DNA from 2 places in the Streptomyces sp. NPDC127114 genome. Region 2 is predicted to be linked to the other one. Evidence: riboswitches for the same ligand, from Rfam matches in the RefSeq annotation. Region 2 holds a riboswitch; the other holds the start of a gene.
The links. A riboswitch is a leader RNA that binds a small molecule or an ion and turns the genes downstream of it on or off. The one in region 2 is predicted to bind ZMP and ZTP.
Positions count from the first base shown of each region.

Region 1 (14,148 bases), on a different contig from region 2:
GGTCGGGCGCGCTGGACGCCTTGTGCAGGGTGCTGCCGTAGGGGCGTTGGTCGTTGGGCGTCGGGCCGTAGTGCCGTTGGGGTTGCCCTCCTGCTCGTCTCTGCCCGTCTCTGCGCGGCCTTGTCCAGCTCTGTTCAGCCCTTGAGTTCCGCTTCCGCCGCTTCCACGGCCGGGGCCTCGCCGAAGCGGGCCAGGGTCAGTGAGCCCGCGACCGCGACGGCGAAGCCGAGGAGGGCGAGCCAGCCGAGGCCCTCGCGGGTGCGGTCGCCGAGCCAGACGACGCCCGCCAGCGCGGGGCCGATGGTCTCACCGAGGACCAGGCCGGCGGTCGCTGTGGTGACCGAGCCGCGCTGCAGGGCGGAGGTGTAGAGCAGGAACGCGCTGCCGCCGCCGACGAGGAGGGCGTACAGGGCGGGCTCGGTGAGGTCGACCGAGTCGATCAGCCGTACGGCGACCTCGACCACGCCGAAGCCGAAACCGCCCGCGAGGCCGAGGGTCAGGGCCCGCGGCCGTTCCGGGAGCCGGCCGGCCGCCGCCCCGACGACGAGCACGCCGAAGGCCGCGGCGAGCAGACCCCACTCCAGCACGTCACCGGGGCTGTCGTGGCCCTCCCTGCCGGAGGCGAGCGCCAGCATCGCGAGCCCGAGGCACACCACCGCGACCGCCGCCCACTCGACACGGCTGAGCCGCACCTTCAGCATGCGCGAGGCGATCACCGCCGTGACGGCGAGACTGGCCGCGAGGGAGGCCCCGACCGCGTAGATCGGCAGCGTCCGCAGCGCGACGATCTGGAGCACGAAACCGAGCCCGTCCATGCCGAGCCCGGCGACGTACCGCCACTGCCGCAGGGCCCGCCACAGCAGCGCCACGTCGACCCCGCTGCCCGTGCCGGGCTCGGCGGCCCTGGCGCCGAGCGCCTGGAAGACCGAGGCGGCCCCGAAGCAGACGGCGGATCCGAGTGCGCACATCATCCCAAGAAGCACGAAAGGGACTCTAGTGCGACGGGGATCGGACGGGCGTTCACGCCGGGCCTACACTGTGCGATCGCAACCGAGCGTGGCCGCCGCCCCGCCCGGAGAACAGGGGAGACAGGGGAGGACAGGGTCATGCGCAGACTGCGGTCGACCACGGTGGTACTCGGTGGAGTGGGCATGCTCGCGGCAACGCTCACCGCCTGCTCCTCGGAGCCCGACCGGCGCTGCGTCGACCCGGTGACGTACAAGGAGCTGCCGGACTACAAGTGCGACGGCGACGGCAGCAGCGGAAGCAGCAGCAGCTCCAACGGCCGCTACTACTACGGCGGCTCGTCCAGCAACGGCAAGGTCAGCGGCGGCAGCTTCGACAGGTCCGCGGTCGACAGCGGCGGCTTCGGCGGCCACCACTCCTCCTCCGGCGGCTGATCCGGCCGTGGAGCGCCACACCATCGAGCCCCGCCCCGGCTGGCAGCAGACCGTCGAGGAACAGGGCCTGATCTACCCCCTGACCCGCTACCCCGACGGCTCGCTGCGCCCCTACTGGGACGAGAGCGCCTACTACGCCTTCAGCCTGCCCGAGGTCGAGGCGCTGGAGGAGGTCGTCGAGGAGCTGCACGCCATGTGCCTCGCGGCCGCGGCGCACATCGTCGAGAAGGACCGTTTCGCCGAGCTCGGCATCACCGATCCCCGGCTCGCCGCCCGGGTCGCCGAGTCCTGGCGCCGCCGGGCCGAACTCCCCACCGTCTACGCCCGCTTCGACCTGCGCTACGACGGTACGGGCCCGGCCAAGATGCTGGAGTACAACGCCGACACCCCCACCTCCCTGGTGGAGGCCGCGAGCCCGCAGTGGTTCTGGATGGAGGAGCGCTTCCCCGGGGCCGACCAGTGGAACTCGCTCCACGAGCGGCTCGTCGACGCCTGGAAGCGGCAGGCCCACCTGCTGCCGCCCGGCAGCCCGGTGCACTTCGTCCACTCGGACGGCGACGAGCTCGGCGAGGACCTGATGACGGTCGCGTACCTGCGCGAGACCGCCCAGCAGGCCGGGCTCGCCACGGAGGCGCTCTCCGTCGAGCGGATCGGCTGGGACCGCATCTCCGGACGCTTCGTCGACGACCGGCTCCGCTTCATCCGCGCGTGCTTCAAGCTCTACCCGTGGGAGTGGCTCACCACGGACCGCTTCGGCCCGCACGTCCTGGACACCCTCGACAACGGCGGCGGCACCGGCACCACCTGCTGGATCGAACCCGCCTGGAAGATGCTCCTCTCCAACAAGGCCCTCCTGGCGATCCTCTGGGAGCTGTACCCGGGCCACCCGAACCTGCTGCCGGCCTACCTGGACGGCCCGCGCGAACTCGCCGCCGCCGGCGGCCCCGGCTACGTCTCCAAGCCGCTGCTCGGCCGCGAGGGTGCGGGCGTGACCCTGCACGAGCCGGGCGCGGCGGCGGTGGCGCGCGAGGAGCCCTGCGTCTACCAGGAACTGGCCCCGCTGCCCGACTTCGACGGCAACCGCGTGGTCCTCGGTGCCTGGACCGTCGGCGACGAGTCCGCTGGGCTCGGGATCCGGGAGTCGGCGGGGCCCGTCACGGACGAGTACGCCCGTTTCATCCCGCACGTCATTCTGTGACGTAGTCCCTGAGGGGCGCGGCCTTCAGACCGGCCGCCTCGGCCGCGTCCAGGACGCGGCGGAGGTCCTGCTCGACGGTCCCGTTGAAGTGCAGCAGCACGATGTCGCCCGCCTTCAGCCGGGGCATCGGTACGGGATCCGCACCCCAGGTGGTCAGGTCGTACGTCCACGTCACCAGGGCCTTCGCCCCGCAGGCCCGCGCGGTCGTCCGGGTCGTCGCGTCGTACGCGCCGTACGGCGGGCGCAGCAGCCGCGGCCCGTCCCCGAACTCGGCGAGGTGCGCCTCACGCGCCCCGCAGACCTCGGCCTTCTGCCCCGCGGCGTCGAGCGTCGTGAGGTCCGGGTGGCTGACGGTGTGGTTCTCGACCCGGGAACGGCCCTGGTCGAGCAGGCCGTGGAAGTAGCCGGAGTCGTACGAGTACGCGCCCGGCAGCAGGAACAGCGAGGCGGGCACCCTGCGGTCGAGCAGGAGCCTCGCGGCGCCCGGGTCGTGGTTCCAGCCGTCGTCGACGGTGATGAAGACGACCGGGTCGGCGGTCTCGACGCGGGAGACGACGGGCACGGGCTCGGGCCACGCCGCCGCGGGGGCGGCATGGGCGGAGCCGGACAACGCGCCGAGCAGCGCGAGCGGGACGAGTGCGGCGATCGCACCGCGCAGGGCGCGGCGCAGACGGGGTCTCGACATGGCCGCAACATTGGCCTAGACCAACTGCCCTGTCAACGGGTGGAGTTGCCCACGAACCGGACCCGGCGCATCCACCCACCGGCCCTGACGGACCCGGCGACGCCGACGATGGCGGTGCCGGTGGTGCTGGCGGCGATGGCGATACGAAGGGGTTCGGCCCGACGGCGGGTGGGCGCCGGGGCCGGAGGGCCCCGGGGCCGCGCCCCCGAGCCACGGCCCGCCCCCGGATGACCCCCTACGAGCCGACGGGGCCCACGGCCCGGCCCGCACGCGGCCGGCGTGCGCAGAGGACACGGCCTGCGCACGCGGCCCGCGCGCGCAGGCCGCCGCCAGGGGGCGCTCACCGTCCGCGCGCGCCGCCGAAGCACGCGGACGGACCGTCACCCCTCCGTCAGCACCGCCCGCAACTGCTCGAGCCCCCAGTCCAGGTCCTCCTTCGAGATCACCAGGGGCGGCGCGATCCGGATCGTCGACCCGTGGGTGTCCTTCACCAGCACACCCCGCTCCATCAGCCGCTCCGAGATCTGCCGCCCCGTGCCCTTCGAGGCCGCGATGTCGACGCCCGCCCACAGGCCCCGCCCGCGCACCTCCTCCACCGCGCCGCCGCCCACCAGCAGCTTCAGCTCCGCGTGCAGGTGCTCGCCCAGCTCCGCCGCCCGCTGCTGGTACTCGCCCGTCCGCAGCATCGTGATCACCTCGAGGGCCACCGCACAGGCCAGCGGATTGCCACCGAACGTCGAGCCGTGCTCGCCCGGCCGGAACACCCCGAGGACGTCCCGGTCCGCGACCACCGCCGACACCGGCACCACACCGCCGCCCAGCGCCTTGCCGAGAACGTAGACGTCGGGCACCACGTCCTCGTGCTCGCACGCGAAGGTCTTGCCCGTGCGGCCCAGGCCCGACTGGATCTCGTCCGCCATGAACAGCACGTTCCGCCGCGCCGTCAGCTCCCGCACGCCCCGCAGATAGCCGGGCGGCGGGACGAGGACGCCCGCCTCACCCTGGATCGGCTCCAGGAGCACGGCCACCGTGTTCTCCGTGACCGCCGTCTCCAGTGCCGTCAGATCGCCGTACGGCACGATCTCGAAGCCCGGCGTGTACGGGCCGTAGTGGTCGCGCGCCTCGTGGTCCGTGGAGAAGCTGACGATCGTCGTCGTCCGGCCGTGGAAGTTGTTCCCCGCGACCACGATCTTCGCGTGCCCGTCCGGCACGCCCTTCACCTCGTAGCCCCACTTCCGCGCGGTCTTCACCGCCGTCTCCACGGCCTCCGCGCCCGTGTTCATCGGCAGCACCATCTCCTTGCCGCACAGCTCGGCCAGGCGCGTGCAGAACTCCCCGAACCGGTCGTGGTGGAAGGCCCGCGAGGTGAGCGTCACCCGGTCCAGCTGCGCCCGTGCGGCGTCCAGCAGACGCCGGTTGCCATGACCGAAGTTGAGCGCCGAGTAGCCGGCGAGCATGTCGAGGAAGCGGCGCCCCTCGACATCGGTCATCCACGCCCCCTCGGCGGTGGCGACGACCAGGGGAAGCGGGTGGTAGTTGTGGGCGCTGTGCGCGTCCGCGGCAGCGATCTCGTCTTGCGTCTTCGACACGGGATCTCCGTTCGTCCTGCGGCTGGGGAGGGTGTGGCTCCCTTTTCTTATCGTCGCTCACATGCCGGACCGGGAAACCTGCCGTGACGGCGCGCCCGCTAGTCTGGGAACACGCACGGCGACTGGCGCACGGGGAAGCGACCCCGGGGGAGCCGTGCGCGGCAGACCACACGAGGTGCCGCTCGCCTGGGCATCACGGAACCGTCAGGTCCCGTGTGGCGCCGTGCGGCACCCGCACCGGGACCTCCTGCCCGGAGGAACGAACGCCATGAACCTTCCCGCCCACCACCCGGCACTCGCCGCCGCCGACCCCGAGCTCGCCGCCCTCGTCGGCGCCGAGGAGCGGCTCCAGGCCGAGACGCTCCGGCTCATCCCGAGCGAGAACTACGTCTCCGCCGCCGTCCTCGAGGCCTCCGGCACCGTCCTGCAGAACAAGTACAGCGAGGGCTACCCGGGCCGCCGCTACTACGAGGGCCAGCAGAACATCGACCAGGTCGAGAGCCTCGCCATCGAGCGCGCCAAGGCCCTCTTCGGCGTCGACCACGCCAACGTCCAGCCGTACTCCGGCTCCCCGGCCAACCTCGCCGTCTACCTCGCCTTCGCCGAGCCCGGCGACACCGTGATGGGCATGGCGCTGCCCATGGGCGGCCACCTCACCCACGGCTGGGGCGTCTCCGCCACCGGCACCTGGTTCCGCGGCGTCCAGTACGGCGTACGCCAGGACACCGGCCTCATCGACTTCGACCAGGTCCGCGAACTCGCCCTCGCCGAACGCCCGAAGGTCATCTTCTGCGGCGGCACCGCGCTGCCCCGCACCATCGACTTCGCCGCCTTCGGTGAGATCGCCCGCGAGGCAGGCGCCGTGCTCGTCGCCGACGTCGCCCACATCGCCGGCCTGATCGCCGGCGGCGCCCACCCGTCCCCGGTCGGGCACGTGGACGTGATCTCCACGACCACGCACAAGACCCTCCGCGGCCCGCGCGGCGCCATGCTGATGTCCCGCGAGCAGCACGCCAAGGCCCTCGACAAGGCCGTCTTCCCCGGCCTCCAGGGCGGCCCGCACAACCAGACCACCGCCGCCATCGCCGTGGCCCTGCGCGAGGCGGCCCAGCCCTCCTTCCGTGACTACGCCCACGCGGTCGTCGCCAACGCCAAGGCCCTCGCCGATGCCCTGCTGGCCCGCGGCTTCGACCTGGTGTCCGGCGGCACCGACAACCACCTGATCCTCATGGACCTCACTCCCAAGGAGGTCCCCGGCAAGGTCGCCGCGAAGGCCCTCGACCGGGCCGGGATCGTCGTCAACTACAACACCGTCCCCTACGACCCCCGAAAGCCCTTCGACCCCTCCGGCGTCCGCATCGGCACCCCCTCGCTCACCTCCCGCGGCCTGGACGTCTCCCACATGCCCCAGGTCGCCGACTGGATCGACCGCGGTGTCACCGCCGCCGGCAAGGGCGACGAGGACGCCCTCGCGGTGATCCGCGCGGAGGTCGCCGACCTCATGGCCGCCTTCCCGGCCCCCGGCCTCCCGACCTGACCGGTCGGGCCCCCCGCCGCCTCCGTCCTGCCCTTACCGGGCGGAGGCGGCGATGCGTATCGCCTCCGTCCGGTCGGCCACGCCCTCCAGACGGAGGGTGAGCGTGCCCCCGCTCCTCGTCCAGAGCAGCGTGGGGCCCGCCGGGCGGACCGACGGGGCCCAGCCCGAGCCGGCGGAGTCCGTCATCGGGAAGGTCAGCAGATGCGGCCGGGCGAACCAGTAGGCCTCCGTGCCGTCCGGCAGCGCCACCCACTCCGGCGGCACCCGCACCTGCTTGCCGAAGCCGACGTCCAGCCGCGCCGGGAACTCGTCCAGCCGGACCGCGCCGCCCTCCGCCGTCCGCCAGCACAGGCCGATCACGCCCCGCGGAGGGACGCCCGTCACCGTCGCGGCGTCCGGCTCACCGAGCGCCCCGGGTATCAGCGGCGTGAAGCCCGCCCGGCGCCCCGCCTCCGCGAGCGGCACCGGGTTCCGACAGCCCGGCACCCCGGCCGCCGCACCGGGCGCGGCCGGCGCCCCCGGCTCGTACCGCACCGCGACCCCGCCGAAGCCCAGCCACTCCACCACTGTCGCCCGCACCGGAGGAGTGAGCACCACGACCATCAACAGCCCCGAGACCGAGGCCACCAGCGCTTTCCACCACCGCCGCAGCCACGCCCACCGGGCAGGCGGCGGCGGGGGCGCCGGTGCTGGCACCCGCTCGGCCAGGAGCTGGGCCAGCACCCGCTCGGCCATCGTCGGCCCGTCGACATCGGGCACCCTCAACGCCCGCCCGAGCTCCCGCAGCTCCTCCTCCAGTTCCCGCTTCGACTCAGCCATGCTCCTCACCTCCCTTCAGCACCGTCCCCAGCCTCTTCAGCGCCCGGCTCAGCCGGGACTTCACCGTCCCGCGCGGCCAGCCGAGGGCCTCGGCCGTCTCCGCCTCGTCCAGCTCCAGCAGATAGCGGTGCACCACCACCGCGCGCTGCTCCTCGCCCAGCGCGTCGAGCGCCACGAGCAGGCGTCTGCGCCGCTCGTCCTCCTCCAGCGCCACCGCGGGATCCGCGCCCTCCGGTATCAGCGGCTCGCCCGCGAGCAGCTCCGCCTCCCGCCCGGCCACGGCCCGCTGCCGCCCCGCCGAGCGCAGTGTGTTCCTCGTCTCATTGGCCACGATGCTGAGCAGCCACGGCCGGAACGCCGACCCGTCCCTGAAGGCGCCCAGCGAGCGATACGCCTTGAAGAACGCCTGCTGCACCACGTCCTCGGCGTCCGCGCCCGCCCCGCAGGCCACCGCGGCCCGCAGCGCGACCCCGGTGTGGGCGCGAACGAGCTCCGCGTACGCCTCCGGCTCTCCGGCGCGCACCCGTGCGATCACGGCCCCCTCGTCGACGACGACTCGGCCCCCCTCCCGGGTCCCCTCCCTCGTCCTCACATCTCTGATACACCGGCAGTCCGGGATCGGTTCCCACACCTGAGAGAATGATGAGCATGGCCTCTGATCGACCTCGTGTGCTCTCCGGAATCCAGCCCACCGCAGGCTCGTTCCACCTCGGCAACTACCTCGGCGCCGTCCGTCAGTGGGTCGCGCTGCAGGAGTCCCACGACGCCTTCTACATGGTCGTGGACCTGCACGCGATCACGGTCCCGCAGGACCCGGCCGAGCTGCGCGCCAACACCCGGCTCGCCGCCGCCCAGCTGCTCGCCGCCGGCCTCGACCCGGAGCGCTGCACCCTCTTCGTCCAGAGCCACGTGCCCGAGCACGCCCAGCTCGGCTGGGTCATGAACTGCCTCACCGGCTTCGGCGAGGCCTCCCGCATGACCCAGTTCAAGGACAAGTCCGCGAAGCAGGGCGCCGACCGCGCAACGGTCGGCCTCTTCACGTACCCGATCCTCCAGGTCGCCGACATCCTGCTCTACCAGGCCCACCAGGTCCCGGTCGGCGAGGACCAGCGCCAGCACATCGAGCTGACCCGCGACCTCGCGGAGCGCTTCAACGGCCGCTTCGGCGAGACCTTCACGATCCCGGCGCCGTACATCCTCAAGGAGACGGCCAAGATCTACGACCTGCAGGACCCGTCGGTCAAGATGAGCAAGTCGGCGTCCACCCCCAAGGGTCTGATCAACCTCCTCGACGAGCCGAAGACCACCGCGAAGAAGGTCAAGAGCGCGGTCACCGACACCGACACGGTCATCCGCTTCGACCCGGAGAACAAGGCCGGCGTCTCCAACCTGCTCACGATCATGTCCGTGCTCACCGACACGTCGGTCGCCGACCTCGAGAAGAGCTACGAGGGCAAGATGTACGGCGCCCTGAAGACCGACCTGGCCGAGGTCATGGTGGACTTCGTCACGCCGTTCCGGACCCGCACCCAGGAGTACCTGGACGACCCGGAGACGTTGGACTCCGTGCTGGCCAAGGGCGCGGAGAAGGCCCGCGCGGTCGCCGCCGAGACGCTGGCGCAGACCTACGAGCGGATCGGCTTCCTGCCCGCCAAGCACTGAGCCGGACGCCGGCCGGCACCGGTCCGGACACCCGGCCCGGCACCAGGTCCGAGGACTCTGGCCCAAACGGTGGTGCAGGCCGCACACTGGCGGCTGCACCACCACACACATTTCCACGCACGACGGACGACGCACGACGGAGGAGAACGACGTGGGGACCGTAACGCTCGGCGTTTCGATCGCGGTCCCGGAGCCTCACGGCAGCCTGCTCCAGGAGCGGCGCGCGGGCTTCGGGGATCCCGCCGCGTACGGCATCCCGACCCACGTCACCCTGCTCCCGCCGACCGAGGTGGACGAGGAGCGGCTGCCGGAGATCGAGGCGCACCTCGCCGGCATCGCCGCGCTCAGCGACCCCTTCACGATGCGGCTCGACGGCACCGGCACCTTCCGGCCGCTCTCTCCCGTCGTCTTCGTGAAGCTCGTCGAGGGCGCCGTCGGCTGCGACCGGCTCCAGCAGCGGATCCGCGACGCGGCCGGCCCCGTCCCGCGCGAGCTGCAGTTCCCGTACCACCCGCACGTCACCGTCGCCCACGGCATCGCCGACGAGGCGATGGACCGCGCCTTCGAGGAGCTCTCCGGCTACCAGGCGACGTGGACCTGCCGCTCCTTCGCGCTGTACGAGCAGGGCGCGGACGAGGTGTGGCGCAAGCTGTGCGACTACGAGTTCGGCAGCGGCCGGACCATCACGGCGGTCCCGGCGCAGGGCGGCAGCCCGGTCGACGCGCCGGCCACGACACCGGCGGTCTGAACCGGGAGCCGGAGCCGGAGCCGGACGGGGCCCGGACTCGGACCGGACCTGGACCGGGCCCGGACCTGACTCGGACCCGGACCCGGAGCCGCGCCCGTACGGCAGTCACACCGCCAGTCGCCGCGCAGATCTCCGGTCACGTCGTCGGTCAGGTCGCCGGTCACGTCGTAGGTCGTCGGCCAGATCGCCGGTCTCGCCGTCGGTCACACGGGCAGACGCCGGAACAGCGGTCGCGGCACGTGCCGCAGCGCAGACATCACCATGCGCAGCGCGCCCGGCACCCACACCGTCTCCGAGCGGCGCCGCAGCCCCAGCTCGATCGCCGTCGCGACGGCCTCCGGCGTGGTCGCGAGCGGCGCCTCCTCCCGGCCCGCGGTCATCCGGGTGCGGACGAACCCGGGCCTGACCACCATCACGTGCACGCCCGTGCCGTGCATCGCGTCCCCGAGCCCCTGCGCGAAGGCGTCCAGCCCGGCCTTCGACGAGCCGTAGATGAAGTTCGCCCGCCGGGCCCGCTCGCCGGCCACCGACGACAGCACCACCAGCGAGCCGTGGCCCTGCGCCTGAAGGGCCTGGGCGCAGACCAGACCGGCCGATACGGCACCGGTGTAGTTCGTCTGGGCGACCCGTACGGCCGCGAGCGGGTCGGACTCGTCGCGCACCTGGTCGCCGAGGACGCCGAAGGCGAGCAGCACCATGTCGACATCGCCCTCGGTGAAGATCTTGCCGAGCCGCTCCTCGTGCGACTCGGTGTCCAGCGCGTCGAACGGGACGGTGCGCACCTCCGCGCCGAGGGCGCGCAGCGAGTCGGCCGCGGCGGTGAGGGCGGGGGAGGGACGGCCGGCCAGCCACACCGTACGGGTACGGCGGCTGATCAGCCGGCGGGCGGTGGCGAGGCCGATCTCGGAGGTGCCGCCGAGAACGAGCAGGGACTGGGGTGCGCCGAAGGCGTCCTTCATGGCGTTCAGCCTCCAGGGAGGGAGCGGGACGGGAGAGGTCGGAGGAGGACGGGAGGGGACGGGGCAGCGGGAGGCGGGGAGGGACGGGACGGCAGGGGACGGGGATCAGAGGGCGAGGCGGCGGGCGAGGTCCGACATGAACACCGAGTGCGGGTCGAGGGCGGCGCGCAGCTCGCGGAAGTCGCCGAGCCTCGGGTACATCGCCGCGAGCAGCTCGGGCCGCAGCCGCGAGTCCTTGGCGAGGTACACCCGCCCGCCGGCCGCGACGACCTCCTCGTCCAGTTCGTCGAGGAAGGCGCCGAGCCCGCTGAGCGAGGCCGGGATGTCGAGCGCGAGGGTCCAGCCGGGCAGCGGGAAGGAAAGCCAGCCGGGGTCGGCCTCGCCGAAGCGCTTGAGGACGGCGAGGAAGGACGGACAGCCACGGGTCGCGATCCGGCGCACGACCCGGCGCAGTGTCTCCTCCTGCCCGTGGCCGACGACGAACTGGTACTGCACGAAGCCGCCGCGCCCGTACACCCGGTTCCAGTGCGGCACTCCGTCGAGCGGGTGGAAGAAGGAGGAGAGCCGCTGGAGCCGGCCGGTGGAACGACGCGGCGCCTTGCGGTACCAGAGCTCGTTGAAGAGACCGACCGTGGTGCGGCCGAGCAGCCCCTCGGGGACGTACGCGGGCGCGGGCGGCAGCTGTCCGGTCCGGAAGGCCAGGGGCGCGCGGCGGGCGCGCCGGGCCCGTACCGGCAGAGCGTCGTACGGGGCGTGGTCGCCGCGGGTGAGGACGGCGCGGCCGGTCGAGGCGCCGCGTGCGAGCAGGTCGATCCACGCCACGGAGTAGCGGTAGCGGTGGTCGGTGGCGGTCAGGCGGGCCATCAGGTCGTCGAGGTCGGTGGCCCGTTCCGTGTCGACGGACATCAGCGAGGTCTCGACGGGCAGCAGCCGGAGCGTGACGGAGAGGATCACGCCGGTCAGGCCCATGCCGCCGGCGGTGGCGTCGAAGAGCGGCGTGCCGGGACCGACGGTGTGCACCCGGCCGTCGGCGGTGAGCAGGTCGAGGGAGACGACATGGCGGGAGAAGGAGCCGGAGACGTGGTGGTTCTTGCCGTGGATGTCGGCGCCGACGGCTCCGCCGACGGTGACGTAGCGGGTGCCGGGGGTGACCGGCACGAACCAGCCGAGCGGCAGCAGCACCTCCATCAGGTGGTGCAGGCTGACGCCGGCGTCGCAGACCACGAGCCCCGCCTCGGCGTCCACGGCGCGGATCCGGGCGAGCGCGGTCATGTCGAGCACGGACCCGCCGGCGTTCTGGGCGGCGTCTCCGTAGGCCCGGCCGAGGCCGCGCGCGATCGACCCACGGGCGCCGCACGCGCGGACGGCGGCTGCGGCCTCGTCGTAGGTACGCGGGCGGATCACGCGCGCGTGGGTGGGGGCGGTGCGGCCCCAGCCGGTGAGGGTGTCGATGTCGATGTCGATGTCGACGTCGGTGTCGAGGGCAGGGGCGACGTGGGTGTCGACGCCCGTCTCGAAGTCGGTCTCGGCTGCCATGGAGCGACCGTATAGCCGGGAGTGTCGCTTATGCCGGGATTGGTGGGCGGTTCGTCGAAATGGGTGATTAAACGAGTGTCAGGAAAGCGTGCCGTGCCGAAGGCCGCCTCCGGGCGTCAGAGTCGCCCATGGTTGACGGCGCACCGGGGAGGCGGGCGAGAGACATGCGATACGGGGAGTGGGCCGCACCCGGGACGGAGCACGGGATGGACCCCGGGATGGCGGCCGGGGTCGCGCCCGGGACCGCGCCCGGGACGGCGCCCTGGCCCGCGCCCGGGGTCGAGCCTGAGACCGCGCCCGGGGGCGAGCCTGAGACCGCGCCCGGGACCGCGCCCGGGGTCGAGCCTGAGACCGCGCCCGGCTCCGTATCCGGGACCGCACCAGGGACCGCAACCGGGACGGCGCCCTGGGTCGCACCCGGGCCCGCGCCCGGCACCGCGCCCCGGGGCGCGCGGAACGCGCCCGGGTTCGTTGCCGCCGCCGCGGTCGACCGGCGGGTGCTGGTCGTAGCGCGCCGCGCCGGGCAGTGGCCCGTCGTGGCCGGACTCGCCCGCGGCCTCTCGTACGGCGGTGAGCACGCCGCGCTCTGGCTCGCCGCCGGGGCCACCGCCGCCGCGTTCGACCCGGAGCGCCGGGCGGCCTGGCTGCGCGGCACGGCTCTGGTCGGGGCCGCGCACCTGGTCAGCATGGGCGTCAAGCGGGTGGTACGGCGCCCCAGGCCGCGCCCCGAGCGTTACGCACCGCTGGTCCCCACCGCCGGGCGGCACTCCTTCCCCAGCTCGCACGCGAGCTCGGCGGCCGCGGCGGCCGTCGCCTTCACCGTCCTGCATCCACCGCTCCGGCACGTCGCCGTCCCGGCCGCCGTGGCGATGTGCCTCTCGCGGCTGGTCGTCGGCGTCCACTATCCGAGCGACGTCGCCGCGGGCGCGCTCCTCGGCGCGGCCACGGCCGCGGCGGGCCGCGACTGGCTGCGCGCGACCTCACCAGGAGGCACCCGTGGCTGAACCGGTCGCGTCCACCTCCCTGGCCGTCTCCGCCGGCGCTCCCACTGCCGCCACTGCCGCCACTGCCGCCACTGCCGCCACTGGCGCCACCGCAGGCGCCGCGGCCGCCGCCGGCACCGCCATCGGCACCGCCCTGCTCGACGCGCCCGACGCGCCCGGCGCATCTGACACACCCGCCGCCGCACCCACCCGGCCCGCCACGCGGCCCGGGGCGCTCGCCCTCGCGGTGGCCCTCGTCCGCACCGCCCGGCCCCGCCAGTGGGTCAAGAACACCCTCGTCGTCGCTGCGCCCGTCGCCGCCGGGCAGCTCGCCTCCTGGCACAGCGCCGCCCGACTCGGCCTGGTCTTCGCCCTTTTCACGGCCGCCGCCTCCGCCGTCTACCTGGTCAACGACGCCCGCGACGCCGCCGCCGACCGCGCCCACCCCGTCAAACGGCACCGCCCGGTCGCCGCCGGCCTCGTCCCCGTACCCCTCGCGTACGCGACGGGAACCCTCCTCGGGACCGGCGCGGCGGTCGCCGCCGCCGTGCTGTGCAACGCGATGACGGCGCTGCTCCTCACCGCGTACCTGGCGATGCAACTCGCCTACTGCGTCCGCCTCAAGCACGTCCTCGTCGTCGACCTCACCGTCGTCACCACCGGCTTCCTCATGCGGGCGATGATCGGCGGGATCGCGCTCGGCATCCCGCTCTCGCGCTGGTTCCTCATCACCACCGGCTTCGGCGCGCTGTTCATGGTGGCGGCCAAGCGCTACTCGGAGGCCGTACAGATGGAGGAGGCCCAGGGGGCGACCCGGGCGCTGCTCACCCAGTACACGGCCGGCTACCTGCGTTTCGTCTGGCAGCTGGCGGCCGGGGTCGCCGTCCTCGGCTACTGCCTGTGGGCCCTGGAGAGCGGCGGCGTCGCGAACGGCTCGCTGCTGCCGTGGCGACAGCTGTCCGTCGTCGCCTTCGTCCTGGCGGTGCTGCGATACGCGGTCTTCGCCGACCGGGGCACGGCCGGCGAACCCGA
Region 1 covers NZ_JBHXTJ010000036.1:52,818-66,965, reverse strand. The annotation lists gene ACFVGS_RS28785 (PLP-dependent aminotransferase family protein) at 1-41, shown strand, start outside; gene ACFVGS_RS28780 (hypothetical protein) at 135-971, opposite strand; gene ACFVGS_RS28775 (hypothetical protein) at 1,107-1,400, shown strand; gene ACFVGS_RS28770 (glutathionylspermidine synthase family protein) at 1,408-2,598, shown strand; gene ACFVGS_RS28765 (polysaccharide deacetylase family protein) at 2,588-3,283, opposite strand; gene rocD (ornithine--oxo-acid transaminase) at 3,664-4,872, opposite strand; ZMP/ZTP riboswitch at 4,981-5,071, shown strand; gene glyA (serine hydroxymethyltransferase) at 5,141-6,409, shown strand; gene ACFVGS_RS28750 (hypothetical protein) at 6,443-7,228, opposite strand; gene ACFVGS_RS28745 (RNA polymerase sigma factor) at 7,221-7,820, opposite strand; gene trpS (tryptophan--tRNA ligase) at 7,877-8,890, shown strand; gene ACFVGS_RS28735 (2'-5' RNA ligase family protein) at 9,042-9,638, shown strand; gene ACFVGS_RS28730 (decaprenylphospho-beta-D-erythro-pentofuranosid-2-ulose 2-reductase) at 9,842-10,597, opposite strand; gene ACFVGS_RS28725 (FAD-binding protein) at 10,703-12,133, opposite strand; gene ACFVGS_RS28720 (phosphatase PAP2 family protein) at 12,631-13,137, shown strand; gene ACFVGS_RS28715 (decaprenyl-phosphate phosphoribosyltransferase) at 13,271-14,148, shown strand, end outside.
Region 1: another riboswitch for ZMP and ZTP. It lies ahead of glyA (serine hydroxymethyltransferase); the one in region 2 lies ahead of ACFVGS_RS19870 (bifunctional 5,10-methylenetetrahydrofolate dehydrogenase/5,10-methenyltetrahydrofolate cyclohydrolase).

Region 2 (14,148 bases):
ACTCAAGCAGATCTGCAACCACCCGGCGCAGTACCTGAAGGAGGACCAGCCGCGCATCGAAGGGCGCTCGGGCAAGCTGGAGCTGCTCGACGAACTCCTGGACACGATCCTGGCGGAGGAGGCGAGCGTGCTCGTCTTCACGCAGTACGTGGGCATGGCCCGGCTGCTGGAACGGCATCTGGCGGCGCGCGGTGTGCCGACCCAGTTCCTGCACGGCGGCACGCCGGTCGCCGAGCGGGAGGCGATGGTCGCCCGCTTCCAGGCCGGTGAGGTGCCCGTCTTCCTCCTCTCCCTGAAGGCGGCCGGTACGGGCCTCAACCTGACGAGGGCCGGTCACGTCGTGCACTACGACCGCTGGTGGAACCCGGCGGTGGAGGCGCAGGCGACGGACCGTGCGTACCGGATCGGGCAGACACAGCCGGTCCAGGTCCACCGGCTGATCGCCGAGGGCACGATCGAGGACCGGATCGCGGACATGCTGGAGCGCAAGCGCGCGCTCGCCGACTCGGTGCTCGGTTCCGGCGAGGCCGCCCTGACGGAGCTGACCGACGCCGAGCTGGCGGAACTTGTGCGGCTGCGTGGGGAGGACGAGACACGATGACCGCGCACGGGAACAGGAACGCTCACAAGAGCCGACACGAGACCGGTCACCAGACCGGTCATCAGAGCGGTCATCAGAGCGGTCACGAGACCGGTCACGACAACCGCGGTTCCGCCCGCAGGCGAAAGGAAGACACGATCAGCGAGGAACGGACCTTCACGGCACTGCCGCCCGTACGGGGCGGGGCTTTCGCCCGTACCTGGTGGGGTCAGGCGTGGCTGAAGGCGCTGGAGGACACGGCGCTCGACGGCCGGCAGCTGAAGCGAGGACGGCAACACGCCCGGTCCGGTGCGGTCGGCGCGGTGTCGGTGCGGCCGGGCCGGATCACGGCGGTGGTGAAGGACGGGGACGGCACGGCGTACCGCAGTGACGTGCTGCTGCAGGAGCTGTCCGAGGAGGAATGGGACCGGCTGATCGGTCTGGCCGCCGACAGCGCGGGGCACATCGCGGCCCTGCTCGACCGCGAGATGCCACCGCACCTCGTCGAGGACGCGGCGGCGGCCGGCCTCGAACTGCTGCCGGGCATCGGCGACCTGGAGCCGGAGTGCGGCTGCGAGGCCTGGGACCACTGTCCGCACACCGCGGCCCTGTGCTACCAGGTCGCGCGGCTCCTCGACGAGGATCCGTTCGTGCTGCTGCTGATGCGCGGGCGTGGGGAACGGGCCGTGATCGAGGCGCTGCAGGAGCGGAGCGCCGCCCGCGTGGCGGAGCCGTCGGCAGGCTCCGGGGCGGTCGCCGTACGACGGCCGTCGGGCGTCTCGGCGGAGGAGGCCTTCGCGGCGCGGGACATCCTGCCGCCGCTGCCCGCCCCGCCGGTACCGCCCGCCGCGCCGGGTGAGCCGCCGTCGCTGGAAACGGAGACCGACCCGGAGCCGGGGGTGGATCCGACGGCCCTGGAGTTCCTGGCGGCGGACGCGGCCGCCCGCGCCCGACTGCTGATGTCCGGCTCGAGCCCGTTCGGCGAGCCTCCGTTGACGGCCGCTCAGGACGCGGTACGGCTCGCCGCGGGCGCCCCCGCGCCGTGGATCGCGGCGCGACTCGCCAAGGGCTCAGGCCGCGACCGCACGGCGCTCGACCTCGCGGTACGGGCCTGGCGCCTGGGCGGTCGTGCCGCCCTCGCGGTCCTGGAGGAGGAGTGGGACCCGACCCCGGAGGCCCTGCGCCGCGCCGAGGCCCAACTGGCCGAGGCCTGGGACGAGACCGAACGCCCCGCCCTGCATCCGTCGGGCCCGGCCCGCTGGACCGTCGTCGGCACGGACACCCAGCTCCGCCTCGGGCCTGACGGCCGCTGGTGGCCCTACCGCAAGGAACAGGACACCTGGACCCCGGCGGGCCCGGCGGACCAGGACCCGGCGGCGGCGCTGGCGGGGCTGGAGCCTGGCCCCGTCTGATCCGCCGCGCAAGCTCCTGGTGGCCGCCTCACCCTCGCCGCAGGGAAGCCTGGAGCGCGTCCGTCAGCCACATGTGAGGGGCTCCCAGGGTGAACGGGTCGCTGCCCGCCTCGGCCACGAGGTGCCAGTAGCGGCGCATGCGCGGGTCGCGGTCGGCGGCCACCCAGGACAGCAGGCGGGCGCGGAAGGCCGGTGTGTCGCGGTCGCGGCGGGCCGAGGCGTGTACGGCGACGAAGAGGTCGAGTTCGGGGCCCGGCCGGGGCGGCTCGCCCGCTCGTACCAGCGGCCAGGCCTTCGCGCACGCCTCGCCGAGACCGGTGAGGAAGTCGTCCTCGTCGGCGATCTGCTCCGCGTTGGCCCGCGCCATGGCCAGCAGAAGGCGGCCGAGGTCCCGGTCTCCGGCCAGGGCGAACAGTTCGGCGAAGGCGACCACCTGCGAGGTGCTCGGATCGTCGGGCGGTTCGGGTACGGCCATGGCCACGAACGCGTCGAACATTTCCACCGACACCGGGGCGACGATCGTGCGCCGCCAGAACGCGATCAGCGCGTCGCGCGCGGCGGCGCCGTTCTCGACGGCCGCCAGCAGTCCGAGTCTCCCGGCCCGGTCGGCCGGGGCCGCCTCCTCGACGGCGCGCAGGGCCGACCGCCGCCACGCCAGCTCCGCGAGCCGCGCGTCGAGCGCGGCGCGCTCGGCCGCCACGGCCTCGGCGACGGAGCGTTCCCCGGCGACGACCTGCCTGACGGCTGTGAGCCCGAGTCCGAGCGCGCGCAGTCGTCTGACGAGACGGAGCCGTTCGACGGCCGCCTGGTCGAACCGCCGGTGTCCCCCGGAGCTGCGCACCGAGTCGACGATGCCCTCGTCGCCGTAGAAGCGAATGGTCCGCACCGGAACGCCGGTCAGCCGCGACAGCTCACCGATCCCGAACGTCTCGTCGAGCCAGGGCACTTGAACCTCCACCGGACTGGAGCTCCTACGGTACCGGCGTGACCACGAGAGGAGACGCCGTGAAGACATCGAAAAGGGACATCCGAGACGCCCACGACACTCGGGAGGCACGGGATGCCCGGAACGGCCAGGACAGCCGGAGGAGCCATAACGGCCGGAACGCCCTTGACGCCGTGCGGCTCGTGGAGGGGCTGCGGGAGCAGACCGCCGGCTTCGCCCGCGCCGTCGCCGGCCGGGATCCGGAAACCCCGGTGCCGACCTGCCCGGAGTGGTCGCTGGGCACCCTGGTGGGCCATGTCGGCCAGGAGCACCGCTGGACGGCGCGGCTCGTGCGCGAGCGGCGCCAACTGGCCGTACCCGACCCGCGCGAGGCTCGTCCCGGCGCGCCGGACGAGTGGGCCGGGTGGCTGCGCGAGGGCGCGGAGGAACTGATCGGCGCGATCGGGGAGACCGGCGCCGAGACCGTGATCGAGACGTTCTTCGGGCCTCGGCCGGCGGGCTTCTGGCTGCGCAGGATGCTGGGCGACACGGCAGTCCACCACTACGACGCGGCGTACGCGACGGACAGCGCGTTCGGGATCGCCGACGATATGGCGGCCGATGTGATCGGCGAGCACCTCGCCCTGCTGGCCGAACCGGCCTTCCAGGCGGTCAGGCCGGCGCTCGCCGAGCTGCGTGGCCGGGGCGAACGGATCGGGTTCCGGCCGGGCCCCGGCGCGGGAGGCGAGGGCTGGGTGGTCACCCGTACGCCTGAGGGGCCCCGGTGGGCCCGCGGGCCCGTGGACTCCACGGACTCCATCGGCTACATGGACGCCGACGCCGACCACGACATCACCCGCGACACCGACACCGTCATCGGCCACGACACCGACGCCGACGCCGGCTTCGACGTCGTGGTGTCGGGAGCGGTGGCGGATCTGATGCTGGTGGTGTCCGGGCGTGTCGCGCCGGAGGACGACCGGCTGACAGTGACGGGCGACCGCTCCCTTCTCCACCACTGGCTGGCGCGCACCGGGCTCTGACGGCGGGTCACACGGCTGGTCGCACGCGACTGGTCACCGCAGCGGCGCGGTGAGCCTGGCCGTCCCCGTCGGGGCGGCCAGGCTGCAGGCGACGGTGGTCTGGCCGAGCAGGTAGCTCGTGCGGTACGGGTACTGGACGAAGGTCGACCAGCGGGTGCCGAGCGGCTGGTCCGCGGCCTTGGTCCGCAGCGGCTCCCGGCACAAGGCGGCCGCCGCGTCCCGTACCGCGCCGTCGTCGCCGTACGTGCCGGTGAGGCGGAGCCGGGCGACGAGTTCGGCGTCGTGCGGCGTGTCGCAGGCCCGGCGGACGACGGTTCCGGGCGCGTCGCGCTCGATGTCGAAGCAGTCGCCGACACGCAGTCCGTCGTACGGGCTGGGGGCGGGAGCCGGCGGTGTACGACGGGTCTCGCCGCTGCGCGGCCGGGGGCTCGTGGTCCCGGAGGCGGTCGGGGCGGCGGTCGGCGGGTGCGAGGCGGTCGGTACGCGCCGGTCGCGGTCCGCCGGGTGCTTCGTGGCGGGTCGCTTCGACTGCGTGGGCAGCGGTGACGGGCTCTCGCCCTGGGGGGCGGGCCGCTGTCCGGACGTCCCGGACGCCGTGTGGGCGGGTGCTCCGGCCGACCGGCCGGAGGTGGCGCCCGCGGAGGTGCCCGCCCCCGGCTCGGCCGGGGCGGAGGGCCCGGCGCTCGGGTCGCCGTCGCCCGAGCCGCCGCGTGCCGTGACGGCGAGGGAGAGGGCGAGGATCGCGGCGAGCGCGGCGACCGGCAGGACGACGACGCCCGGCCGTCTCGGTGGCCGGGCGTCGCGGGACGGGGATTCCGTCGGCGGGTGGAGCATGGGAACCAGGGTCACCCGTCGTCGGTCATGTGGCGAGCGATATCGGCGAGTTGGGCCTTGCTCGTACAGAACCGTGACAATCCCGCGGCTCGTACGAGACGCCCTGTGGGAGCCGGTACGAGATGCTCGCGTACGGAATCCCTGCGACCTCCTGCCGTGCGGGAGCCGCGGCCGGCGGCCTTCCTGCCCTGACGCCCGCGGTCCCGCTCGTGCCTACAGGCCGAGCTGGCGCTCGGCGGCCTCGACGGTCTGGGAGAGGAGGACGGCGATGGTCATGGGGCCGACGCCGCCGGGGACGGGCGTGATGAGGGAGGCACGCTCGACGGCGCTGTCGAAGTCGACGTCGCCGACGTTGCCCGGGTTGTAGCCGGCGTCGATCACGACGGCGCCGGGCTTGATGTCCTCGCCCTTGATGAAGTTCGGCTTGCCGACGGCGGCGACCAGGACGTCGGCCTCGCGGACGGCGGCGGAGAGGTCGGTGGTGCGGGAGTGGCAGTAGGTGACGGTCGCGTCGCGGCCGAGGAGCAGCAGACCGGCCGGCTTGCCGAGGATGGCGCTACGGCCGACGACCACGGCGCGCTTGCCGCTGAGGTCGACGTCGTACGCGTCGAGCAGCCGCATGATGCCGCCGGGGGTGCAGGAGACGAAGCCGGGCAGACCGAAGCCCATGGCGGCGAAGGAGGCCATCGTGACGCCGTCGACGTCCTTCTCCGGGGCGATGGCCTCGAAGGCGGCGCGCTCGTCGATGTGCGGACCGACCGGGTGCTGGAGCAGGATGCCGTGCACCTCGGGGTCCTCGGAGAGCGCGGTGATCGCCGCGACCAGCTCCTCGGTCGTCGTCTCGGCGGGCAGTTCGACGTGCTTGGAGCGGATTCCGGCCTTCGCGCAGCGGTTCTGCTTCATCTTCACGTACGTCACGGAGGCGGGGTCCGCGCCGACGAGGACGGTCGCGAGGCAGGGCGTGGTGCCGGTGCGGCGGGTGATCTCGGCGGCGCGCGCGGCGGTCTCCTCGACCGTGCGGCGAGCGAGCGCGGTGCCGTCCATGAGGCGTGCGGTGCTGGTGGACATGGGCCACTCCTGAGCGTCGTCGATGACCGGTTGATCGCCCAGGCGCACGGCAGCGGCACGGTCGCGCGGGGTGTGCGCGTCCGCCGGGCCGCTCCCCGGTGGTGATCCACCTCTAGCGCCAGTCACGGCCCGGGCCCCACTCTACGTGACGGGCGCGGGCGGGTAAGTCGAGGGGCGCGTAACCGGTCAGGGCGCATATGCGTGCCCGTCCGGGCGCTTGTCGGCGGGGCGTGCGCGCATCACGATGACGTGCAGGACGGCGTTCACGCACCGCCCACGGCGACGTACGCGAAGGCGGACGAGGCGTGGACAAGGTGGTGGACGAGCGTGGTGGACGAGGCGGGCGAGGCGGGCGACCTCGCCGAGGAGGCCGAGTGAGCAACGCGTGGGCGGGGACGGCGGAGACCGCTGCGACACATGCGACAGCCGCGACAGCGGACGCCGTGCGCCGCGCGCACGAGGAGTTCACCGAGGCAGCGACGGCGGCAGCCTCGGAGGCCGGGCGGCGGCCCGGCGGCTCGGACCGGTCCGAGGACTCCGGCCGGTCCGAGGACTCCGGCCAGCCCGAGGACTCCGGCCGGCCCGGCGGCTCCGGGCGACCCGGCGGCTCCGGGCGCCCCAGCGACTCGGGCCGGTCCGGCCGCTCCGGGTTCGGCCGTCAGGCGCCTCCCGCGGTGTCCCCGCCCGTCCGGCCGCTCGTCGCCGAGTCCTGGCGGCGTTCGGCGCGGGCGCGCGTGAGCCCGGACGGCGCGGCTCCGGTGGAGCTGGACGAGGAGGAGCTCGCGGGGCACCGCGAGGCGCATCCGCTCGCCGTGGCGATGCCGATGATCCGGGAGCTGATGGGGGCGTACGCGCGGGACGGCGAGCATCTGCTCGCGGTGTGCGACGCCGCCGGGCGGATGCTGTGGGTGGAGGGCCATCCGGGAACGCTGCGGAAGGCCCGCGCGATGAACTTCGTGGCCGGTGCCCGCTGGTCGGAGACGGCGGCGGGGACGAACGCGCCGGGCACCGCGATCGCCGTCGACCGGCCGGTGCAGGTCTGCGCCGCCGAGCACTTCCGGCGACCGGTGCAGCGGTGGACGTGTGCCGCGGCGCCCGTGCACGACCCGCACACCGGTCGGCTGCTCGGGGCGGTCGACGTCACGGGTGGGGACGGGCTCGCGCATCCGCACAGTCTGGCGTTCGTGCAGGCGGTGGCGCGGGCCGCCGAGTCGCAGCTCGCGCTGCTGTCCCCCGTCGCGGCGCCCGGCAGGTCGCGGCTGACGGCCCTGGGCCGGGACGAGGCGTTGCTGCACGTGGCCGGGCGACGGCTGCGGTTGAGCCGGCGGCACAGCGAGATCCTGGTGATCCTCGCGCAGCGGCCGGAGGGTGTGGGTGGCGACGAGTTGCTGACGCTGCTGTACGAGGACGAGTCGGTCACTCCGGTCACGCTGCGGGCGGAGCTTTCGCGGCTGCGCGGGCTGCTCGGCCCCGAGCTGCTGGCGTCCCGTCCGTACCGGCTGGCGGAGGCGGTGGACGCGGACTTCTCGACGGTGGACCGGCGGCTCTCCTCCGGTGCGGTCGCGACGGCACTCGCCGACTACGCGGGGCCGCTGTTGCCCGGTTCGGGGGCGCCCGGTGTCGTACGGCTGCGGGAGCGGCTCGCGGGGCGGCTGCGGGCGGCGCTGGTGGACCGGGGCGATCCGGGACTGCTGGCCGACTGGGCGTACAGCACCTGGGGCGAGGACGACCTGACGGTGTGGCGGGCGCTCGCCTCGGCCGTGCCGGCCGCGGAGGCACCTGCCGTACGGGCCCGGCTGGCCGCGCTGGACGCCGAACTGTCCGCGGGTGCAACGGTGTTGCAACGTTCGGTCGCGCACCATCGGCGGTGAACGCCGGCCAGGGACGGCCGGCGCGGTCCGAGGGAGGCCCTGCCCATGCCCCGTTACGCCGCACCCGGCACCGAGGGTTCGCTCATGTCGTACGCGAACCGCTACGACCACTGGATCGGGGGTGAGTACGTCGCCCCGGCGCGCGGGCGGTACTTCGAGAACCCGAGCCCGGTCGACGGCCGTCCGTTCACGGAGGTGGCGCGTGGCACCGCCGAGGACGTGGAGCGGGCGCTCGACGCCGCGCACGCGGCGGCCCCGGCCTGGGGCCGCACGTCGCCGGCCGAGCGCGCTCAGGTCCTGCTGCGGATCGCGGACCGGATGGAGGACTCGCTGGAGGCGCTGGCGGTCGCGGAGAGCTGGGAGAACGGCAAGCCGGTGCGCGAGACGCTGGCCGCCGACATCCCGCTCGCCGTCGACCACTTCCGCTACTTCGCGGGCGCGCTGCGCGCCCAGGAGGGGGCGCTGAGCCAGCTGGACGAGGACACCGTCGCGTACCACTTCCACGAGCCGCTGGGCGTGGTGGCGCAGATCATCCCGTGGAACTTCCCGATCCTGATGGCGGTGTGGAAGCTGGCGCCGGCGCTGGCCGCGGGCAACGCGGTCGTCCTGAAGCCGGCCGAACAGACCCCGGTCTCCGTCCACTTCTGGATGAGTCTGGTGGCCGACCTGCTGCCGCCCGGCGTGGTCAACATCGTCAACGGCTTCGGCGAGGAGGCCGGCAAGCCGCTCGCCTCCTCGCCGCGGGTCGCGAAGATCGCGTTCACGGGCGAGACGACGACGGGCCGGCTGATCATGGGCTACGCGGCGGAGAACCTGAAGCCCGTCACGCTCGAACTGGGCGGCAAATCGCCGAACATCTTCTTCGACGACGTGTCGGCGGCGGACGACGACTTCCTCGACAAGGCCCTGGAAGGCTTCACCATGTTCGCCCTGAACCAGGGCGAGGTCTGCACCTGCCCCTCCCGTGCCCTGGTCCAGCGTGGTCACTACCACGACTTCCTCCAGGCGGCGATCGCCCGCACGGAGGCCATCGTCCCCGGCCACCCCCTGGACACGGCCACCATGATCGGCGCCCAGGCCTCCGCCGACCAGCTCGACAAGATCCTCTCCTATCTGGAGATCGGGCAGCAGGAAGGCGCCAAGATCCTGACGGGCGGCCAGCGCGTGGAGCACGGCGGCGAACTGGCGGGCGGCTACTACGTGCAGCCCACCATCTTCGAGGGCGACAACCGCATGCGGATCTTCCAGGAGGAGATCTTCGGCCCCGTGGTCGCCGTCACGTCCTTCACCGACTTCGACGACGCCGTCCGCACCGCCAACGACACCCTCTACGGCCTCGGCGCCGGCGTCTGGACCCGCGACGCCACCACGGCCTACCGCGCGGGCCGCGCCATCCAGGCGGGCCGCGTCTGGACCAACTGCTACCACGCCTACCCGGCGCATAGTGCTTTCGGAGGCTATAAGCAGTCGGGCATCGGTCGGGAGACCCACAAGATGATGCTGGACCACTACCAGCAGACCAAGAACCTGCTGGTCAGCTACTCGCCGAAGAAGCTCGGATTCTTCTGAGCGTCTTCGCCGTGGCCTGCCAGGAGGCGCAGCCTGGGTGGCCGAGATCTCGGCGGCGGTACCCAGGGTGACGCTGAAACGGCAGGCGCAGGATGACCACCCACTCGGCCCCTGCCCTCTAGGCGGAGCGCGGATCGATGAAGGGGCCGACTCAGGTCGAAGAGCAGTCCGCGGGGAGCGCGCAGGAGGAGACGCCGTCCGTTCCTCTACGGCCGGAGACCCTGGTAGAGGGGTCGTGGGTCCCGCCCGCCGTCGGGAACTGCGGTTCAGCCAAGTCGACAAGGCGGGCGGGCTGCGCGGCGCCGTGGATGCTCGCGGGTGTAAGGGCTCCCGGCGACACGCGGTGCGGTGGTTCCAATGTGCCGGAGCGGCAGGCTCTTTCGTTCGTGCTGGGAGCAGAATCCAGCAGGGTTGTTCCGTCTCCGTCGACGAGGAAACGGCAAAGGCTCCCGGGGCGTGTTGCGTCCAGGGAGCCTTCGAGAGGATCGGCCGTTCTCTGTGAAGGATTAGAGCTCGATCCACTCGGTGGAGGTGGTGACCTCCTTGAGGACGTCAGGGAGCGGCTCGATGCCGAGGCCCGGGCCCGTCGGGACGTCGAGGTGGCCGTCGGACAGGACGAACGGCTTCGTGATGTCCGTGGCGAAGTAGCGGTGCGAGCCCGAGGTGTCGCCAGGGAGGGCGAAGCCGGGGAGGGCCGCCAGAGCGACGTTGGCGGCGCGGCCGATGCCGGTCTCCAGCATCCCGCCGCACCAGACCGGGACGCCGTGGGCGCGGGCGATGTCGTGGATGCGGCGGGCTTCGAGGTAGCCGCCGACGCGGGCCGGCTTGATGTTGATGATCGAGCAGGCACCCAGCGAAATGGCCGCGGCGGCGTCGGCGGCGGACTCGATGGACTCGTCCAGGCAGATCGGGGTGCGCAACAGCTTCGCGAGCTGCGCGTGCTGGACCATGTCGTCGTTGGCGAGGGGCTGTTCGATGAGCAGGAGGCCGAAATCGTCCAGCTTCGCGAGCTGTTGGGCGTCGACCAGGGTGTACGCGGCGTTGGCGTCGACCTGGAGGAGGAGGTCGTCGCCGAAGCGCTCGCGGACGGCGCGGACCGGTTCGACGTCCCAGCCGGGCTCGATCTTCAGCTTGATCCGGACGTAGCCCTCAGCCACGTATCCGTCCACCGCGTCCAAGAGCTCGGGTATCGAGTTCATGATGCCGACGGAGACGCCGCAGGGGACTCGGTCGCGGGCCGCGCCCAGGTAGGAGCCGAAGGACTCTCCCGACAGCTGGAGTTGGGCGTCGAGGACTGCTGTCTCCAGGACCGACTTGGCCATGTGGTGGCCGGTGAAGGGTTCCAGTGCGCGGCCGACGGTCGCCGCGTCCACGCCCTCCTTCGGCAGGGCCGGGACGAGGAAGCGCCGCAGGACGTCCTGTGCCCCGTCGACGTACTCGGCGCAGTAGCGGGGTTCGGACATGGCCGCGCACTCCGCCCAGCCTTCGATTCCGTCGGAGGTGACGACGCGGACGAGGAGGACGTCGCGGCTGGTCTCGATGCCGAAGGAGGTACGGAAGGGGGCGACGAGCGGCATCGCGATGCGGCGCAGTTCGACGCCGGAGATCGTGGTCTTCATGTGCGGGTGGCTCCTGGTGCGTTGGTCAGGGCGTGGTGCGGTGGATGACGTAGCTGCGTCGGTCGTGGAAGCCGGCGACGCGCGCTCCCTCGGCGAACAGGCCGCCGAGGGTGTGCCGTACGGCCAGCCGCCAGTCGCGGGCGGCGCCCGGGTCGGTGCGGCGCAGGGACTCGATGTCGTCGGGAAGGTCGATGAGGACGGTGTCGGCGTCGGTCGGGCCGATCACGGGGCGGCCGTCGTCGTTGCGGACGCCATGGGCGACATCGGCGGGCAGGTCGAAGGTGTACGGCCCTGCGGGCGCGGTCAGGTCCCAGGCGGTCAGGACGCGGTCGGACTCGTCGCCGCCGTTGATGGCGTCGTCCATGGCGCCGTAGAAGGACGTCAGGTACTCATTGGGGCGGGCGCCGAGCTTGACGAGGTTGAAGTAGGCGTTGCGGCGGATCAGCGGGTCGTAGGTCCAGGTGATGCGCTTGAGGCCGCGGGCGAGGGCCCATTGGCGCTGGTGCAGTTTGAGGGCGAGGCCGATGCCGCGGCCCTGGGAGGCGCCCGTGATGTGGGAGTGCAGGGTGGTGCCGACGGGGTCGCCGTAGAAGCCGACGGAGGCGCCGACCAGGCGGCCCTGCTCGTAGGCACCGGCCACGTAGTTGCCCGCGTGGGACAGGGCTCGCATCACCTCGGCGGTGACGGGCGGGCTGTCGGCGGCCGTGCCCCATATGCCGGCGTAGAGGCGGCTGACGGTGTCGAGGTCCTCCATGGTGTGGAGTTCCCGGACGTCGAGTGCGGTCACTGCATCGCTCCGACGAGGTGGGCCAGGAGCCGGGCGCGGGCCGGCATGGTGGCGGTGACGACGTGTTCGTGGTCGGCGTGGGCGCCGTCGCCGACGGCGCCGAGGCCATCGAGGGTGGGGCAGCCGACTCCGGCGGTGTAGTTGCCGTCGGAAGCGCCGCCAACGGCCGCCTGCCGCAGGGGGCCCAGGCCGAGTCGCGTGGCGATGTCGCCGGCCATGGCGAAGAGTCCGCGCGAGGAGTCGGGGTCCAGAGGCGGGCGGTTGGGGCCGCCGGTGATGTTCAGGCGCGCGCCGGGGTTTTCGGGTCGCAGGGTCCTGATCAGTTGGTCGACAGCGTGCTGGGCTGCGGCGCTGGGGACGCGCACGTCCACGCTGAGGTCGGCGCGGGCGGGAACGGTGTTGTTCGCGGTGCCCGCCGAGGCCAGCGTGGGGGTGACCGTCGTCCCCGGACCGGTCTCGGCGGTCACCGTGTCGGCGATCCGGCTCAGGGCGAGGATCTGGTGGGCGAGTTCGGTCGCCGCGTTGATGCCCTTCTCGGGTTCGAGCCCGGAGTGGGCGGCGCGGCCGTGGACCGTGATGTCGTAGAGGGAGACGCCTTTGCGGCCGGTCTTGAGTGCGCCTCCGGGTGCGGAGGGCTCCAGGACGAAGGTGGCCGTGCACTGACGTGCCAGGTCCTCGATGAGCGGGCGGGAGGTGTCCGAGCCGACCTCCTCGTCGCCCGTGACCAGGACGCACACCCCGTCGAGGGAGGGCAGGGCGGCCAGCGCGTGGAACATCTGGACCAGGCCGGCCTTCATGTCGAAGACGCCGGGACCGCGGGCGATGCCCTGCTCCACCGACCAGGGGTGGGTCTTGAGGGAGCCGATCGGCCAGACGGTGTCGTGGTGGCCCAGGAGCAGGACGCGCGGGGTTCCGAAGGTCCACTGGACGTGCGTGACGCCGTCGATCACAAGCGTCTCCGGGCGGGCGCCGAGCAGCCGGGCGCCCTGCTCGGCGACCACCCGCGCGCTGCGGGCCACAGCGGCGTGGTCGGCGGAGTACGACTCGCAGGTGACGAGTTCTTCGAGGTCGGCGAGCATGGCGTCGAGCTCGGGCGCGGGGGCGGACGCGTGGTCCGCTCGCAGGGGGTAGGGGTCTTGGTCAACCGGCACGGTGGTTCCTCCAGGTTGGGATGACCGCCACGCTAGGCAGGCCGGACACGGCCCGGGTTGGGGGCGGGGTCAAAACGGGCCCCCCCTATTCGACGCGGCCACCCCGGCCGGGGGCACCGGCCGGGCCCCGGGGGGTCGTACGACCCGCCGGGCACCGCTGCAGCACTGGCCTTCAGCCCATGTGCTTGGTCATGAGCTGCCGCATGTTCCCGCCGAGGATCTTCAGGATGTCCGTTTCCGGCAGTCCTCGGCGGACGAGTGCCTCGGTCACCAGGGGCATTCCGGCAGGGCCTTCGAGGCCGGGGAAGTCGAACATCGGGTCCTCGTCGTCGAGGTTTTCGCAGCAGGGCGGGGTGACGTCGTGTATGACCTCGCGTACGAAGTCCGAGCCGAGGCCGACGTGGTCGATCCCCGCGACGGAGACGATGTGCTCGATGTGGTCGACGATCCGGTCGGTGCTCACCTTCGCCTGGTCGTCGGTGAGGAAGTCCGGTACGAAGTTCACGCACACCACGCCGCCCGTGGCTGCCACGCCGCGGATCTGTTCGTCGGTGAGGTTGCGGTGGTGGTCGCGCAGGGCGCGGGCGCAGGAATGGGTGGCGATCAGGGGCCGGGTGGCGAGCTCCAGGACGTGGGCGACGCCGCTCGCTCCCAGGTGGGAGACGTCGAAGAGCATCCCAATGCGCTCCATCTCCCGCAGCGCCTCGACGCCGGGCACCGTGAGCCGGCTGCCGGTGGCGTCCTCACGGCTGCCGTCGGCGAGCGGGGTGCGCCCCCAGTGGGCGATCGAGGCGATCCGCACGCCGAGCCGGAAGAGGGTGGGGAAGAGCTCCACGGAGGCGTCGATGCCGGGCGCGCTCTCCAGGGCGAGGACGAGGGCGATCCTGCCCTCGGCGAGGGCGGCGTCGATGTCGTCGCCGTTCAGGCACAGGGCGACCTGGTCGGCGTTGGCCTCGGCGAGGACGTGGGCGCACCCGAGCATGCGGAGGGTCTGCCGGAGCGCGCCCTCGGGGCGGTACTGGTCGTCGATGAAGACCGGCAGGACCTGGATGTCGATGCCGCCCTCGCGCAGCTGGGGCAGCCATCGTTCACGGAAGAAGGCACCCCAGCGCTTCGGGGGGCGGGCTGCGACGGCCATGAGGAGGTCGTTGTGCGCGTCGGCGACGACGGCACGGTGGTGGAGGTCGTGGGACACGACGGTCCTTTCGGCGACGAGGAGACGTCCGGCGGCCCTTGCAGGGGTGTGGGCCGCCGGACAGGAGGAGGAGCGAGTGGCTCAGGCGCGGGCG
Region 2 covers NZ_JBHXTJ010000018.1:78,390-92,537, reverse strand. The annotation lists gene ACFVGS_RS19895 (SNF2-related protein) at 1-601, shown strand, start outside; gene ACFVGS_RS19890 (SWF or SNF family helicase) at 598-1,992, shown strand; gene ACFVGS_RS19885 (MerR family transcriptional regulator) at 2,021-2,950, opposite strand; gene ACFVGS_RS19880 (maleylpyruvate isomerase family mycothiol-dependent enzyme) at 3,112-3,960, shown strand; gene ACFVGS_RS19875 (hypothetical protein) at 3,994-4,794, opposite strand; gene ACFVGS_RS19870 (bifunctional 5,10-methylenetetrahydrofolate dehydrogenase/5,10-methenyltetrahydrofolate cyclohydrolase) at 5,008-5,862, opposite strand; ZMP/ZTP riboswitch at 5,892-5,998, opposite strand; gene ACFVGS_RS19865 (hypothetical protein) at 6,112-6,240, shown strand; gene ACFVGS_RS19860 (GAF domain-containing protein) at 6,237-7,733, shown strand; gene ACFVGS_RS19855 (aldehyde dehydrogenase family protein) at 7,779-9,302, shown strand; gene menC (o-succinylbenzoate synthase) at 9,809-10,921, opposite strand; gene ACFVGS_RS19845 (GNAT family N-acetyltransferase) at 10,947-11,708, opposite strand; gene ACFVGS_RS19840 (M20 family metallopeptidase) at 11,705-12,787, opposite strand; gene ACFVGS_RS19835 (dipeptidase) at 13,032-14,054, opposite strand; gene ACFVGS_RS19830 (ABC transporter ATP-binding protein) at 14,136-14,148, opposite strand, start outside.